DNA from 2 places in the Rahnella sp. PD12R genome. Region 2 is predicted to be linked to the other one. Evidence: predicted binding sites of a transcription regulator. Region 2 holds the regulator's gene; the other holds the start of a gene.
The links. The regulator PurR, encoded in region 2, represses purine synthesis genes. The targets are predictions, from matches to a motif close to CANGCAAACGTTTGCNTG.
Positions count from the first base shown of each region.

Region 1: a site for PurR is predicted at 4,184-4,201, ahead of KWG64_RS06690 (amino acid aminotransferase). Genes of this name have one in related genera too.

Region 1 is NZ_JAHTMS010000002.1:559,324-566,178, forward strand. Features, by position in the region: gene pncB (nicotinate phosphoribosyltransferase) at 1-881, shown strand, start outside; gene asnS (asparagine--tRNA ligase) at 1,169-2,569, shown strand; gene ompC (porin OmpC) at 2,870-4,021, shown strand; gene KWG64_RS06690 (amino acid aminotransferase) at 4,265-5,455, shown strand; gene KWG64_RS06695 (MBL fold metallo-hydrolase) at 5,535-6,182, opposite strand; gene KWG64_RS06700 (YcbK family protein) at 6,234-6,785, opposite strand.
Region 2 is NZ_JAHTMS010000011.1:44,969-54,402, reverse strand. Features, by position in the region: gene KWG64_RS19945 (DUF1289 domain-containing protein) at 1-58, opposite strand, end outside; gene KWG64_RS19940 (alkene reductase) at 461-1,552, shown strand; gene gloA (lactoylglutathione lyase) at 1,715-2,122, shown strand; gene rnt (ribonuclease T) at 2,259-2,942, shown strand; gene KWG64_RS19925 (Grx4 family monothiol glutaredoxin) at 3,055-3,396, opposite strand; gene KWG64_RS19920 (C40 family peptidase) at 3,860-4,762, shown strand; gene KWG64_RS25910 (YnhF family membrane protein) at 4,928-5,017, opposite strand; gene purR (HTH-type transcriptional repressor PurR) at 5,351-6,376, shown strand; gene punR (DNA-binding transcriptional activator PunR) at 6,414-7,319, opposite strand; gene punC (purine nucleoside transporter PunC) at 7,456-8,667, shown strand; gene cfa (cyclopropane fatty acyl phospholipid synthase) at 9,028-9,434, shown strand, end outside.

The sequences.
Region 1 (6,855 bases), on a different contig from region 2:
TCCGCATCGAAGGGCCGTGGCGTGAAGTGATTATGTGGGAAGTGCCGCTGCTGGCTGTCATCAGTGAAGTTGTCCACCGTCAGCGCTCGCCGGATATTACCGCGCAAATGGCGGTCGATCAGCTGCGTAAGAATCTCGCCAGTTTCAAAGAACAGGCTGCCGACATTGACCTTTCCGCTTTCCGTCTGATGGATTTCGGCACGCGTCGCCGTTTCTCCGGTGAAGTTCAGGAAGCGATCGTCACCACGCTGAAAAAAGAATTCCCTTATCTGGTCGGCACCAGCAACTACGATTTAGCCCATAAATTGCAGCTGACGCCGGTTGGAACACAGGCGCACGAGTGGTTCCAGGCGCATCAGCAAATCAGCCCGGTTCTGGCGAACAGCCAGCGCGCGGCCTTACAAGCCTGGCTTGACGAATACCCCGATCAGCTGGGTGTTGCCCTCACGGACTGCATCACCATGGATGCTTTCCTGCGTGATTTCGGAACAAAATTCGCCAACGCGTATCAGGGCCTGCGTCATGATTCCGGAGATCCGGTTGAATGGGGTGAAAAAGCGATTGCACATTATCAGTCGCTCGGAATTGACCCCATGACCAAAACGTTGGTGTTTTCCGACAATCTTGACCTGGATAAAGCGCTGCATTTATACCGGCACTTCCATCAGCGGGTGAATCTGGTATTTGGTATCGGCACGCGTCTGACCTGTAATATCCCGCACGTCAAACCGCTGAACATCGTGATCAAACTGGTTCAGTGCAATGGCAAACCGGTAGCAAAACTTTCTGATAGCCCGGGAAAAACGATCTGCCAGGATAAAGCGTTTGTAAAAGCCTTGCGTAAGGCATTCGATCTGCCGCTGGTTAAGAAAGCATCTTAAGACATAAACACTGTGCCGGAAAATGAACGCCGGCACAGTGATGTATTTTCCCTCGTAATAATGCCTCGCATTCTCTTCCTTTATATAGATACGATTTAATTCGCTCGGCTTTCATTCGTTCGGTTAATAATTTCAGCCAATCCATCCTTCTGCCTGAGAATTCTTGGCAGACGATGACGATTTCTGCTTGTGTCCTGAGAAAGGCTAAGTAACATAGCAAAATCCCTTTTTACAGGGTGTCCATTATTTCTTAGCCAACATCTGTATATAAAGAAAGAGAGAAATCTATGAGCGTTGTGCCTGTAGTCGACGTACTGCAAGGCCGTGCTGCGGTTGACAGTGAAGTCACCGTACGCGGTTGGGTACGTACCCGGAGAGATTCTAAAGCTGGTATCTCATTCGTCGCCGTTTATGACGGCTCCTGCTTTAATCCATTACAGGCCGTCGTCAATAATTCTCTGCCCAATTATCAGGAAGACGTTCTGCGCCTGACGACCGGTTGCTCAGTTGAAGTGACGGGTACCGTTGTGGCTTCACCTGGCGAAGGCCAGAGTTTCGAGCTGCAGGCAACGGCCGTTAAAGTCGTGGGCTGGGTGGATGATCCTGATACTTATCCGATGGCGGCAAAACGCCACAGCATCGAATATTTACGTGAAGTAGCTCACCTGCGTCCGCGCACAAACCTGATTGGTGCGGTTGCCCGCGTGCGTAACACCCTGTCTCAGGCGATTCACCGTTTCTATCACGAAAACGGCTACTTCTGGGTATCAACTCCGCTGATCACTGCTTCTGATACTGAAGGCGCAGGCGAGATGTTCCGCGTTTCCACGCTGGATCTGCAAAACCTGCCGCGTACCGACAAAGGCGAAGTGGATTTCAGCGAAGACTTCTTCGGTAAAGAATCTTTCCTGACCGTTTCCGGCCAGCTTAACGGCGAAGCCTATGCTTGCGCGCTCTCCAAGGTTTACACCTTCGGCCCGACATTCCGTGCAGAAAACTCCAACACCAGCCGCCACCTCGCTGAGTTCTGGATGGTTGAACCTGAAATCGCTTTTGCAACGCTTGACGATATCGCGTCACTGGCTGAAAACATGCTGAAGTATGTTTTTCAGGCCGTTCTTAACGAACGTTCAGACGATATGGCCTTTTTTGCAGAACGCGTAGACAAAGATGCTGTTGCGCGCCTGGAGCGTTTTGTAACCTCCGATTTCGCGCAGGTGGATTACACCGATGCAGTAGAAATCCTAATGAATTGCGGCCAGAAATTCGAAAACCCGGTTTCATGGGGTGTGGATCTTTCATCAGAACACGAACGCTATCTTGCTGAGCAGCATTTTAAAGCGCCGGTCGTTGTGAAAAATTATCCTAAAGATATCAAATCTTTCTATATGCGCCTGAACGACGACGGCAAGACGGTTGCCGCGATGGATGTTCTGGCACCGGGCATTGGTGAGATTATCGGGGGTTCTCAGCGTGAGGAACGTCTGGATGTATTGGACGCGCGTATGGCTGAGATGGGACTTAAACAAGAAGATTATTGGTGGTATCGCGATCTTCGTCGTTACGGCACCGTGCCACACTCTGGCTTCGGGTTAGGTTTTGAGCGTTTAGTTGCTTATGTGACCGGCGTCCAAAACGTGCGTGATGTGATCCCGTTCCCGCGCACACCACGTAATGCAACCTTCTAATTAAGTAACGTATTTTTATTTTACAAAATTGCCACAATTCAAAGGCCAGCTTAGCTGGCCTTTGTCATTTTTAAAGATAGATCCCCGTCACAAAGTTCCGTAAAATTCACATTTTGAAATACAATTTTTCCCACTGAAACATATTTAGTAATTTAGTAGCATTTTCGCTATGGATTAAGCGAACCTCGGATGGAATAGTGCGTTCAGACACAGGAGACACCAAACTTTCATGAATAGTTCCGTAAAGAATTATTCACGGCAGTGGCAGGTGTCCGAATAAAACCAATGAGGGTAATAATAATGATGAAGCGCAACATTCTTGCAGTGGTAATCCCAGCTCTGTTAGTTGCTGGTGCAGCTAATGCAGCAGAAATCTATAACAAAGACGGCAACAAACTGGACCTGTACGGTAAAGTTGATGCACGCCACCAGTTCTCTGATGACACCGGCAGTGACGGTGACCAAACTTATGTTCGTTTCGGCTTCAAAGGCGAAACTCAAATTACTGACCAACTGACCGGGTACGGCCAGTGGGAATACAACGTTCAGGCTAACCATGCTGAAAGCGATGGCGACAAAGGTAACAAAACTCGTCTGGGCTTTGCAGGTCTGAAATTCGGTGATGCAGGTTCTTTCGACTATGGTCGTAACTACGGCGTAATTTACGACGTAATGTCCTACACTGACCAACTGCCAGTGTTCGGCGATGATACCATGTACCAGAATAACGACAACTTCATGGTTGGTCGTGCAAATGGTCTGGCTACTTACCGTAACAGCAACTTCTTCGGCCTGGTTGATGGCCTGAGCTTTGCTGTTCAGTATCAGGGTAAAAACGAGAACGATCGTAACGCTGAAACAACCGTTAATGGCATTACCTCTGTTCCACGTAGTTCTGCAATCAATCAGAACGGTGACGGCTGGGGTACTTCTGCCGCTTACGCAATCGGCAACTCCGGCGTGAGCATTACTGGCGCGTACTTCTCTTCAAACCGTACTAATACTCAGAAACTTGATGGTAATGGTGATAAAGCCTCTGCATACGCATTCGGTACTAAATACGATGCGAACAACCTTTACCTGGCAGCGTTCTACGGTGAATCTCTGAACACCACAGCTTATGCTGGTGATTCTTCACTCATCGCGAACAAAACTCAAAACTTCGAAGTTGTTGCGCAATACCAGTTCGACTTCGGCCTGCGTCCATCTATCGCATACTTGCAATCTAAAGGTAAGGACCTGACTGGTCTGTCTGGCAATGGCGCTACCTATGCTGGCGGCGATGCTGACCTGGTCAAATATATTGAAGTGGGTACCTACTACTACTTCAACAAAAACATGTCTACCTATGTTGACTATAAAATCAACCTGTTGGATGACACTGATTACACCAAAGCAGCTGGTGTGAGCACTGACAACGTTGTTGGTGTTGGTCTGCAATACCAGTTCTAATATCGCTTAACGATGCGCTTTCGGGCGCATCAAAGTGGATATCAAGGCAGGGCTTCGGCTCTGTCTTTTGCTTTTTTAGCATTTGCCTGAAAAGGGCTTTGCCACCCTATCTCATAAATTATTTTAATCTCGTACGCTTTCTCACAACTCTGCTTTCTTTTTCCCGCAAACGGTTGGCAAAAAGAGGCTCCGGCGTTACCCTGATGCCCTCTTTCGTAATATCAGGCTATGGAAATTTCCAACATGTTTGAAAAAATCACTGCAGCACCCGCCGACCCGATTCTGGGTCTTTCCGATCTTTTCCGCGCGGACGACCGCTCAAATAAAATCAATCTGGGGATTGGTGTTTATAAAGATGAAACCGGTAAAACGCCGGTTCTCGCCAGTGTGAAGAAAGCCGAACAATTCTTGTTGGAAAATGAAACGACAAAAACCTATCTGAGCATCGACGGGTTACCTGATTTCGCACGCTGCACGCAGGAATTGCTGTTTGGCAAAAACAGCGCTGTGATTGCCGACAAACGTGCCCGCACCGCACAAACCCCGGGCGGTACCGGCGCATTGCGTATTGCTGCCGATTTTATCGCCACTCAGACCAGCGCCAGACGCGTGTGGGTCAGCAACCCAAGCTGGCCAAACCATAAAGGCGTTTTCTCAGCTTCCGGTCTGGAAGTGGCAGAATACAATTATTACGACGCCGCCAATCACAGCCTCGACTTTGACGGCATGTTGAAAAGCCTGAGCGAAGCACAAGCTGGCGACGTGGTGTTATTCCATGGCTGCTGCCACAACCCGACGGGCATTGATCCGACGGCAGAACAGTGGGCTCAGCTGGCGGAATTGTCTGTCGCCAAAGGCTGGTTGCCGCTGTTTGATTTCGCTTATCAGGGTTTTGCTAAAGGTCTGGAAGAAGACGCCGCCGGGCTGCGTCTGTTTGTGGCGAATCACAAAGAATTGCTGGTCGCGAGTTCTTACTCGAAAAACTTCGGGTTATACAATGAGCGCGTGGGTGCCTGTACTCTGGTGACGGCTGATGCTGAAACCGCAGACCGCGCATTCAGCCAGGTGAAATCCGTTATCCGTGCAAACTACTCCAACCCGCCCGCACACGGCGCAGCCGTTGTTGCCACTATTCTGGGTAACGAAGCACTCCGCACGCTGTGGGAGCAGGAGCTGAGCGATATGCGTCAGCGTATTCACCGCATGCGTCAGCTGTTTGTGAGCACGTTGCAGGAAAAAGGCGCGCAGCAGGATTTCAGCTTCATCATCAATCAGAACGGGATGTTCTCATTCAGCGGCCTGACCAAAGATCAGGTGCTGCGTCTGCGTGAAGAATTCGGCGTTTACGCGGTGAACTCTGGCCGTATCAACGTGGCCGGTATTACGCTCGAAAATATGGCGCCGTTGTGTGAAGCCATTGTCGCCGTGCTGTAAGAATTCGACGTTCTGAATTCCATTAAAAAGCCCGTCAGGAAACTGACGGGCTTTTTGTATTCTGTTAGCCAAAAAACGTTTACCAGACCGGCATTTCATCCTGCAGGAAGGGGTTGGTTTTACGTTCATAGCCAAAATCGGACATAGGTCCGTGACCCGGAATAAAGACGATATCATCACCCAACGGCAATAATTTTGTTTTGATAGAGTGAATCAGCGCCTGATGATCCCCGCGCGGGAAATCACTGCGCCCTACTCCGCCTTTAAAAATCACATCACCGGAAATCGCCAGACGCGCTTTATCATTGATAAAAACAATGTGTCCCGGCGTATGTCCCGGGCAATGCAGCACAGAGAGTATTTCTTCGCCCACGCTCACGGTATCCCCTTCTTCCAGCCAGGTGTCTGGCGTCAGCGGGTCACAATGATCAAGGCCGAACATCTGGCTTTGCGTTGGCAACGCATCGAGCAGGAACTGATCTTCCTTTTGTGGCCCGATGATCGGCACCTGATAATGGGCAGCCAGTTCAGCTGCGGCGCCGACGTGATCAAGATGGCCGTGTGTCAGCAAAACTTGCGTAACCAGCACACCTTTGTCGGAAACTTCGCGGATAATTTTTGCTGCTTCTCCGCCCGGATCGACAAGCGCGGCCTGATTCGTTTTCGTACACCAAATCAGTGAGCAATTCTGGCTGAACGCCGTGACAGTAATAAGATGGAATTTCATAGGGCTCCACAAAATGGCCTGTCCGTTTGGGCAGGCCATTAATTACGCACTCTACCAGGTTCGTGCTGGCCCGGTATCAATGTGCACAAAGTTACTTCGTGGATAATATCCTACACCACCCATCCGCATTTTTAATGCTGCTTTGCGGATATTGCTCAGTTCGATGCCCTGAATATGGAAATCCATGGCCTGCCCGAGCGTGTGGTAGCTATGTTTTGCTACGCCGCTCCCCGGTTCACGCATGCTGTTATTGGTCGCCAGAGAACGGTAGCCGGAAATTAACTGAACCGGTTTATTCGTTCCGCCGAGCATAACCTGCAAACGATAGAGGTGATCGAAAAGCGCGGGATCGATGCTTTTTACTTTTTCCGCACGATAGTCCCTGAACAGATGATTCAACCGGGCCAACTCATCCTTGTTATAACGCTTTCCATCAAAAAACTCAGTTTTGAGGGTTTCGCCGGTATTCAGATTGTTAACCACTAAAATACGCGGACGAGGTGTGGAAAGAGTGGCGAATGCACGACCCGGAAGCAATGCAATCCCCATAGCGGCACTGCCTAATGCCAGCCATTTACGGCGATGTTTGTCGATTTCATTCATGAACAGTTTACTATCCGGTAAGAGAGTCAAAAATAAGCCCCATTCGGAACCGTTTTGAACCTTAACCGCC
Region 2 (9,434 bases):
CCTGACAAATTCCGCGGCACGGACTGGGGATGTCGAAAAACTCAAGCTGCTGGGCCACACGCCCTCCGCAAATAACGGTGAACTTTTATTCAAGACGTTTTCCCGCCATCCCGCAAGATGATTTATCGCCCGATGTCTCAATCTTCAAATATCTGCAACACGGCGCTGCTACCTTACGCGTGGCTGTTTATTCTGTCTGAAAACAGCCCTACTGTTTCCCAGACAACAATAAGAAAACAGATGTTTGCCCTCACCTCAGCCGGCACCCGCCGGCTCTTTTTTCTTCATTTCTCGCCCACACAGTGATACTACGCAGGGTAAGTTTTTTCGAAAAGGCACCGTGCGCGTAGTCACAAGCGCCCCGGATACGATAGAAAGAGCCATGAATAAACGGTCGTATGCGGGGAGTACGCTCCATAATGTCATACCGATCAATCCCATAATTTCGGAGTTACTCAAAATGACTAAGCTTTTCACCCCTCTTGTTGTTGGTAAAAACATTCTGCCAAACCGCGTGTTTATGGCGCCACTCACTCGTCTGCGCAGCATTGAACCGGGTGATATCCCGACGCCGCTGATGGGTGAATATTACGCACAACGCCACAGCTCCGGCCTTATCATCACCGAAGCGACACAAGTTTCCTTCCAGGCGAAAGGTTACGCGGGCGCACCCGGCCTGCATACGCCGGAACAGGTTGCGGCCTGGAAAAAAATTGTTGCCGGCGTGCATCAGAAAAACGGCCACATCGCCGTACAGCTTTGGCACACCGGCCGCATTTCGCACAACAGCGTTCAGCCGGACAACCAGACGCCGGTCGCGCCCTCAGCGGTCAATCCCAATACGCGCACCAGCCTGCGTGATGAGCAAGGCCACGCCATTCGCGTCGATTGTCCGACACCGCGCGCGCTGGAGCTGAGTGAAATCCCAGGCATCGTGAATGATTTCCGTCACGCGGCAGCCTGTTCAGCAGAAGCCGGTTTCGATTACATCGAACTGCACGCGGCGCACGGTTATCTGTTGCACCAGTTCATGTCTCCGGCCTCTAACCTGCGTGAAGACCAGTACGGCGGCAGCATTCAAAACCGCACACGTCTGACCCTCGAAGTGGTAGACGCCGCCATTGACGCCATCGGTGCTGATCGCGTCGGTATCCGTATTTCCCCGATGGGCCCGTTCAACGGCCTGGACAACGGCCAGGATCAGGAAGAAGCGGCAATCTATCTGCTGGATGAACTGAACAAACGTAAACTGGCCTACCTGCACATTTCAGAACCTGACTGGGCGGGCGGCAAACCTTACACCACAGAATTCCGCGAAGTGATCCGCGCGCATTATCAGGGCGTGATTGTCGGTGCTGGCGCGTATACCGCAGAGAAAGGCGAAGAGCTGATCGAAAAAGGTTACATCGATGCCGTGGCATTTGGCCGCAGCTACATCGCCAACCCGGATCTGGTCGAGCGCCTGAAATCACATGCGCCACTCAATGAACCAAAACCTGAAACCTTCTACGGCGGCGGTGCTCAGGGCTATACCGATTACCCAACGCTGTAATCAATAATAAATTTTTACGCCTTCTTTGCGGCAGCCGATGCCCTCCGGTTGCCGCTTTTTTTGGTCAGTCATTCAGCAACTGATTGCCGTTTTACGGACAAAACGGTCACTATCAGTTAGGCTTGAAATAATAATCATCATCCTGCAAATAAAGAGGAAATTATGCGTTTACTCCATACCATGCTTCGCGTCGGCGATCTGCCACGTTCAATCAGCTTTTATACTGACGTTTTAGGCATGCGCCTGCTGCGTACCAGCGAAAATACAGAGTATAAATATTCACTGGCTTTCGTGGGTTACACCGAAGAAAGTGAAGGCGCCGTGATCGAGCTGACCTACAACTGGGGCGTAGACAGCTACGACATCGGTACCGCGTATGGTCACATCGCGCTGGGCGTAGATAACGTGGCGCAAACCTGCGAAGACATCCGCAATGCTGGCGGTAAAGTGACACGTGAAGCAGGCCCGGTTAAAGGCGGTTCAACCATCATCGCGTTCGTGGAAGATCCGGATGGCTACAAAATTGAGCTGATCGAATCCAAACATGCCGGTCAGGGTCTGGGAAATTAATCCTTTGCAATAAAGGCATTAACCACGGACAGGGGCGCTGATGCGCCCTTTTTTATTGCCAATTTCTCCGTGCCCCTGCAACGGGTGACAAAATTTGTCATAATGCGCGCTGAATTCGATGAAGATTAAGAAGCTAATGGCCGAGAATAGTGACATTAACGCCCTGAAAGGTCGTTTTCGTGGTTTTTATCCCGTGGTGATTGATGTGGAAACCGCCGGATTTAATGCCAAAACTGATGCGCTGCTGGAAATTGCCGCAATCACGCTGAAAATGGATGAGGACGGCTGGCTGCAAAGCGACGAGACCGTGCATTTCCACGTCGAGCCTTTCGAAGGCTCGGTGCTGGTGCCGGAAGCTTTGGCTTTTAACGGTATCGATCCGACCAACCCTTTGCGCGGTGCGGTCAGCGAATACGAAGCGCTACATGAGATTTTCAAAGTTATCCGCAAAGGGATGAAAGAGCAGAACTGCAACCGGGCGATTATCGTGGCGCATAACGCCAATTTCGACCACAGTTTCCTGATGGCCGCCGCCGAACGCGCGGGGCTAAAACGCAATCCTTTCCATCCGTTTGCCACCTTTGATACCGCCGCGTTAAGCGGGCTGGTGCTCGGGCAAACCGTGCTGGCGAAGGCCTGTATCAGCGCAGGTATTGTGTTTGACAGCAGTCAGGCACACTCCGCCCTGTACGACACTGAACGCACAGCAGAACTGTTCTGCGAGCTGGTGAATCGCTGGAAACGTCTCGGCGGCTGGCCGCTGGCACTTTCTGCGGATGAAAACGAAGCGGAAGAAGCGCCGGAAGAGAATCAGCAATAATTTTCGCGGCTTTCATGCGGTCGGAAGGACAAATAAAAAGAGCGACATAATGTCGCTCTTTTTTTACCGGTAACCCCGGGTCAGGCTGCCGGTACTTCTGAATCGCCCTGAATTACTCTTCAGAGGATTTGTATTTCTCAGCCGTTTCTTTGATCAGCTGTTGCAGTTCACCGCGCTGGAACATCTCAACCACGATGTCGCAGCCGCCAACCAGTTCACCATCAACCCACAGCTGCGGGAACGTTGGCCAGTTTGCAAATTTTGGCATCTCAGCACGGATATCCGGGTTCTGCAGGATATCAACGTAAGCGAAACGCTCGCCGCACGCAGACAGCGCCTGAACGGCCTGTGCAGAGAAACCGCAGCTTGGCAGTTTTGGAGAACCTTTCATGTACAGCAGAATCGGGTTTTCAGAAACTTGCTTCTGAATTTTTTCAATCGTTGGAGTGGTCATTTCTTGCTTCCTCAAGCCGGTACAGGCTGTCACGGTCATTACTCTTCACGCGCAGCACACAGAGACGGTGCGCAATCACAATGCTTTCTATTGTAACGATGGCTGCCACCAGATAAAAACGCCAATTTTTGTGGGGTCTTTCTCAATACTGGCATTTTCCTAAACAATCTTCAGCGCTTGCGTTAAGGCTCACATATTTAAAGATTCATCGAGAATAACATTTTTGCCGTTCCACGATAATGTCAGATTTGCAAAATCCCATTCTTTAACTTAAATAATAACATGATGAAAAGTGGTTATTTTTTTGACTAAAAATGGCGGTTATTTCGACATAAAAAAAGCTATTAACTTTTTCTCACAATATGATCTAGAATCGAGGCAATTCGTGCTTTTTTGTCTCGTTCTTTTAGGCAATACTCTGACATCCCTGATGTTTAACCCTACCACTCATGGTAACGAAGCTATGCGCTTACTGTTCACGCTTTTTGTGCTGCTCTTTACCCAGCTGTTTCTGAATATGGCTCATGCGTCGCCACAGACTCGTGTCGCGGCCGACCAGCGAAAGAGTCATGTTAACCAGGTCACGCCTGAAGAACGCCGAAAGCGAAAAACGGCAGCCGCGAAAACCAGCAAGAAAACCAAAGTCGCGCCGGTTTCAGAACCTAAAACTCAGGAAAAAAATTCGAAGAAGAAAGTCAAAAGCACTGAACTGGTTAAGCGAAAGACGTCTTCTGAAAAAACAGTAAAAACGACGCGGGCCGAGAGTAAAAAAGAAAAAACACTCAAGACAACACGGGCCGAGGCGAAAGCAGGGAAGCAAACGAAAACCCGCTCTCTCGCTAAAAACAGCAGTGAAAAGGCCAGTAAAAAAGAAGCGTATGGCCGCCACCGCAAAGGCAAAAAGTTACGTGAAGAAGACAGTAAACCGATAACGCTCAGCGCCACACACAAGAAACGTTATCAGCACGCACAACAAACTGCGATGACCAAACTGATGCACCAGGTCGGCAAACCTTACCGCTGGGGCGGAACGTCACCGAATACAGGTTTCGACTGCAGCGGACTGGTTTACTACGCATACAAAGATTTGATCCGCATTAAAATGCCCCGCACAGCGAATGAAATGTACCACTTGCGCGATGCGGCTCCGGTCAAACGGGGTGAATTAGAATCCGGCGATCTGGTTTTCTTCCGGATTAATAACCGAGGCGCCGCAGACCATGTCGGTGTTTACGTAGGAAACGGGAAGTTTATCCAGTCACCGCGCACCGGCGAAGACATTAAGATCACCTCACTGGGTGACGATTACTGGCAAGATCATTATGTAGGCGCACGTCGGGTAATGACCCCTAAGACGATCCGATAATAAACAATTCGTTAAGTCTGAAGTTTCGCTAATCAGCCATTGAATAGCATTTAACGAAGAGTTTCTGCAGGGAAGAGTATCGGCGGAACGGGTGACTGCGTAAAATTGAAAAGGGCGATTCCTGTTATAGGTAATCGCCCTTTTTTATTGCGGCTTTCACGCAAATCAGTTCATCACTGCGGTGAAGCTGAAAGCAATAATCACGAGCAAAGCGCAGACCGTAGTGATCAAAGAAAATTTCAGGTTGCTGTCCATCAAACCCCCTTACGGATCAAATTGTGGCGTTCGTTTAGCCACACTAAATGTGTGCCAACGCATTTTCTCACAATTCGCATTTAAAATCTTGTGCTGAATGACAACAGGTTCATGACAATTTTACTTCCACTTTCCTGCATTATAAGTGAAAATTGTCGGTTACCACGCCTGTGTGCCGGTCGATTTCACCCGAGAGCATTTCACGCCTCACTCTGAAGAATCCACCCAACGATTTCACTGCCCTTTTCGAAGTCAGCAGTTAAATCCACGCAAGCAAACGATTAACATAATGCTAACGTGCTGAAACACGTGAGCACAGGAGTCATTTTTTACATGGCAACGATTAAAGATGTCGCAAAGCGCGCTGGCGTTTCCACCACAACCGTGTCGCACGTCATCAATAAAACCCGTTTCGTCGCCGAAGAAACCCGAGCCGCGGTTCTCCTTGCAATCAAAGAGTTACACTATTCTCCCAGCGCCGTGGCACGCAGCCTGAAGGTCAATAACACTAAAACTATCGGCCTGCTGGCAACGTCCAGTGAAGCGCCCTACTTCGCCGAAGTGATTGAGGCCGTGGAAAACAGCTGTTTCTCAAAAGGCTATACGCTGATTTTGTGTAACTCGCACAATAATCTGGAGAAGCAACAGGCCTACCTGCAAATGCTGGCGCAAAAGCGCGTCGACGGTTTACTGGTGATGTGCGCGGAATATCCGGACGAATTGCTGAACATGCTTGAAGAATACCGCTCCATCCCGATGGTTGTGATGGACTGGGGCGAAGCGCGTAAGAATTTCACCGACAGCATTATCGATAACGCGTTCGAAGGCGGTTATATGGCCGGACGTTATCTGATTGAACGTGGTCATCGTGATATCGGCGTGATCCCGGGGCAGCTGGCGCGAAACACCGGCGGCGGCCGTTTCCAGGGCTTCGTGAAAGCACTGACGGAAGCCAATATTCCTCTTCGTGAAGAATGGGTCGTTCAGGGCGACTTTGAGCCGGAATCGGGCTATCAGGCCATGCACAAAATTCTGATGCAGAAAAACCGTCCGACGGCCGTATTCTGTGGCGGCGACGTGATGGCAATGGGCGCAATTTGTGCCGCCGATGAACTGGGCCTGCGCGTACCGCAGGATATTTCCGTGATTGGCTATGACAACGTGCGTAATGCGCGCTATTTCTCGCCGGCACTGACGACAGTTCATCAGCCAAAAGAACGTCTGGGCGAAATGGCATTTACCATGCTGCTGGACAGAATTATCAGCAAACGCGAAGAGTCGCAGACCATTGAAGTGCATCCGAAACTGGTTGAGCGCCGTTCCGTGGCCGACGGCCCGTACCGCGATTACCGCCGTTAACTTTCATTAAACGCCTGTGCCGCAGGCGTTTTTTTTGTCAGTCGCGCAACCATTCCCGGTTCATCGTTTCCGTATCGCCCATGTATTCCAGCAGCCACGCCAGCGAAGGCGACGGATTGCTCTGATCCCACGTCAGGCAGCACGGGCTGTCCGGAAATGTATTTTCCAGCGACAGAACCTGCAATTTCTGCTGTTCAATCCAGGGCGTCACGCGGTGAACCGGCATCATGCCTACGCATAAACCTTCATTCAGACATTCCAGCGCACACGTCCAGTCGGGAACCACCAGCCGCCGCTGGTTATCCAGCGTCCAGGTATCGCGTTTCGGCAATGTCCGCGATGTATCTTCCAGGCAAAGCGCCGGATAAGGCCGTAACTGATCGTCACTCAGTGTTCCCGACGTCTGCGCCAGCGGATGTTGTGCGCTGACCACACAATGCCAGTCCATAAAACCCATATCGCGGAAATTGAACCGTCCTCCGACGGGGATCGCCCGCGTCGCGCCGATGGCGACATCCGCCCGCCCGTCTACCAGCGCGTCCCAGACACCGTTAAAGACTTCAGAATGAATGATGAGTTCGGTATCCGGGAAATGGCGATAGAAATCCAGCACCAGCCGCCGCGTCCGCGCGGGTCTAACGATACGGTCAACGGCCACCCGTAATTCTCCGCGCCAGCCGTTGGCGACCTGCTGACACTGGCGGCGGGTCGCTATCATTTTTTTTGTCAGAACGCGTGCTTCATCGACAAAAACTTTACCGGCAGGAGTCAGAACAACGTCGCGGTGTCTGCGTTCAAACAACGGAACAGCCAGCCACTGTTCAAGCTGACGAACGGTGTAGCTGATGGCAGAAGGAACCCGGTGCAAGTCCTGCGCAGCAGCGCTGAAACTGCCTGTTCGGGCGACAGCATCGACCACTTCAAGAGCATATTCTGACCACATCGTTTAGCCTTCAATATTTTTGATAGCAGATTGCAAATATTAGCGTTTCACAAGCCTGTTATCAAAGCGTTAAACTCCGCATCCGATACGATTTCCGCGTCAAATCATCTGCAATAAATAAATTAAAGAGACAATAATGAAACCCTCACTTGGATTTATGCTCTATCTTGCCGGGCTGAGCATGCTTGGCTTTTTAGCGACAGATATGTACCTTCCGGCCTTCAGTGCAATGCAAACCAGCCTGATGACCAGCCCGGGGATGATCAGTGCCAGCCTGAGTATTTTCCTTGGCGGATTTGCCATCGGCCAGCTGTTGTGGGGGCCACTGTCCGACAAGATTGGCCGCAAACCGGTATTGCTGATTGGCTTGGCGCTCTTTGTTGTCGGTTGTCTGGGCGTGCTGTGGGTTGAGAATGTCCGCGCCCTGCTGGCTCTGCGTTTTCTGCAAGCTGTCGGCGTCTGCGCCGCCGCCGTCACCTGGCAGGCGCTGGTGGTGGATCGCTTTTCTGCCGATGTTGCTAAAAAAACCTTTGCCAGCATCATGCCGCTGGTTGCGCTTTCCCCTGCTCTGGCACCTTTACTGGGCGCCTGGGTTCTCAACCATTTTGACTGGGAAGCGATTTTCGTTCTGCTGACCGCTGTGGCAGCTATCTTACTTATCACCACGTTCACACTGCGTGAAAATGCGCCAAAGGCTCATGCTCCTGCTGATAAAGCCGGTTTCGCAAAGCTTCTCGCTTCGCGGGTTTACAGCGGTAACGTGATGATTTATGCCGCCTGCTCTGCTGGCTTTTTTGCGTGGCTGACCGGTTCCCCGTTTATTCTCAGCGACATGGGATATTCCCCGGGCGTGATTGGCCTGAGCTACGTCCCGCAGACTATTGCTTTCCTACTGGGCGGTTTTGGATGTCGTGTGCTGATCAGCAAAACGGATGGGAATAAGGTCCTGCCGTGGCTGCTGGCAGGTTATGGCATCAGTGTGGCGGGTCTGTTCGGCGTGGCTATATTTACTGATGCGGGGCTGGTGAGTCTGTTAATTCCGTTCTGTCTGATGGCTTTGGTGAATGGCGCGATTTATCCCATTGTTGTCGCAAATGCATTAATGCCATTTCCTGCTAATACAGGTAAGGCCGCGGCGTTGCAAAATACCCTGCAGTTGGGTCTGTGTTTCCTCGCGAGTTTGCTGGTTTCCGCATTTATTGTGCAACCACTCATGGCGACAGTCACCACGATGCTGTCTACACTACTGTTGGTAGTTTTAGGCCGCTGGCTGTCACAGCGTCAGGAAGAAGGGCAATCTGGTGAACAGGAACCGGAGCAGAAACAGCAGGCACGGCATGCGAATTAATAGTGATAATGACTTTAAGTAACAATCACTTAATGGACATTTACATTCGCAGCGATTAACTATTGAGAATGCCAGCCGGCGAGCCTATACTCAACTGAACCCAATAAAATAGCATTTTTACAATACTTTTATTACATACTTAGCGTCGGCGCGAGGATCGCGTCACACTATTTATTCTGGTTCGTTTTTCAAGGATGATTTTCCTGCCCACATTTTGTGTGCAGGCGTTCTTCTAATTTCCTCTGTTGGTGTCGAATATCGGACGTGGCGCAAGTCGTCTGTTCTCATAAAGACCTGCACAAATAGCCTTTGCTTTTCCCGGCAGGTTAATAAGTCAGAAGAGAAAGTGATGGAGAAGCTATGAGTTCATCGTGTATAGAAGACCAAAGCATTCAGGACAATCAGTGGTATCGGATAGTCAGTGAAATGCTGGCTACGGCAGACATCCAGGTTAACGGTAATCGCCCTTTCGACCTTAAAGTAAAAAACACTGACTTTTTCAAGCGTGTTTTACAGGAAGGTTCTTTGGGTCTGGGTGAAAGTTATATGGATGGTTGGTGGGAATGCGAGCGCCTTGATATATTTTTCCAGCGCGTTCTCCGTGCCGGTTTGGAAAATAAACTCCCCCACCATTTTAAAGACACACTACGTATCGCAGCAGCACGCCTCACCAATCTTCAGTCCCGCAAACGGGCATGGATCGTCGGGAAAGAACATTACGATTTAGGTAATGATTTATTTACCCTGATGCTCGACCCGTATATGCA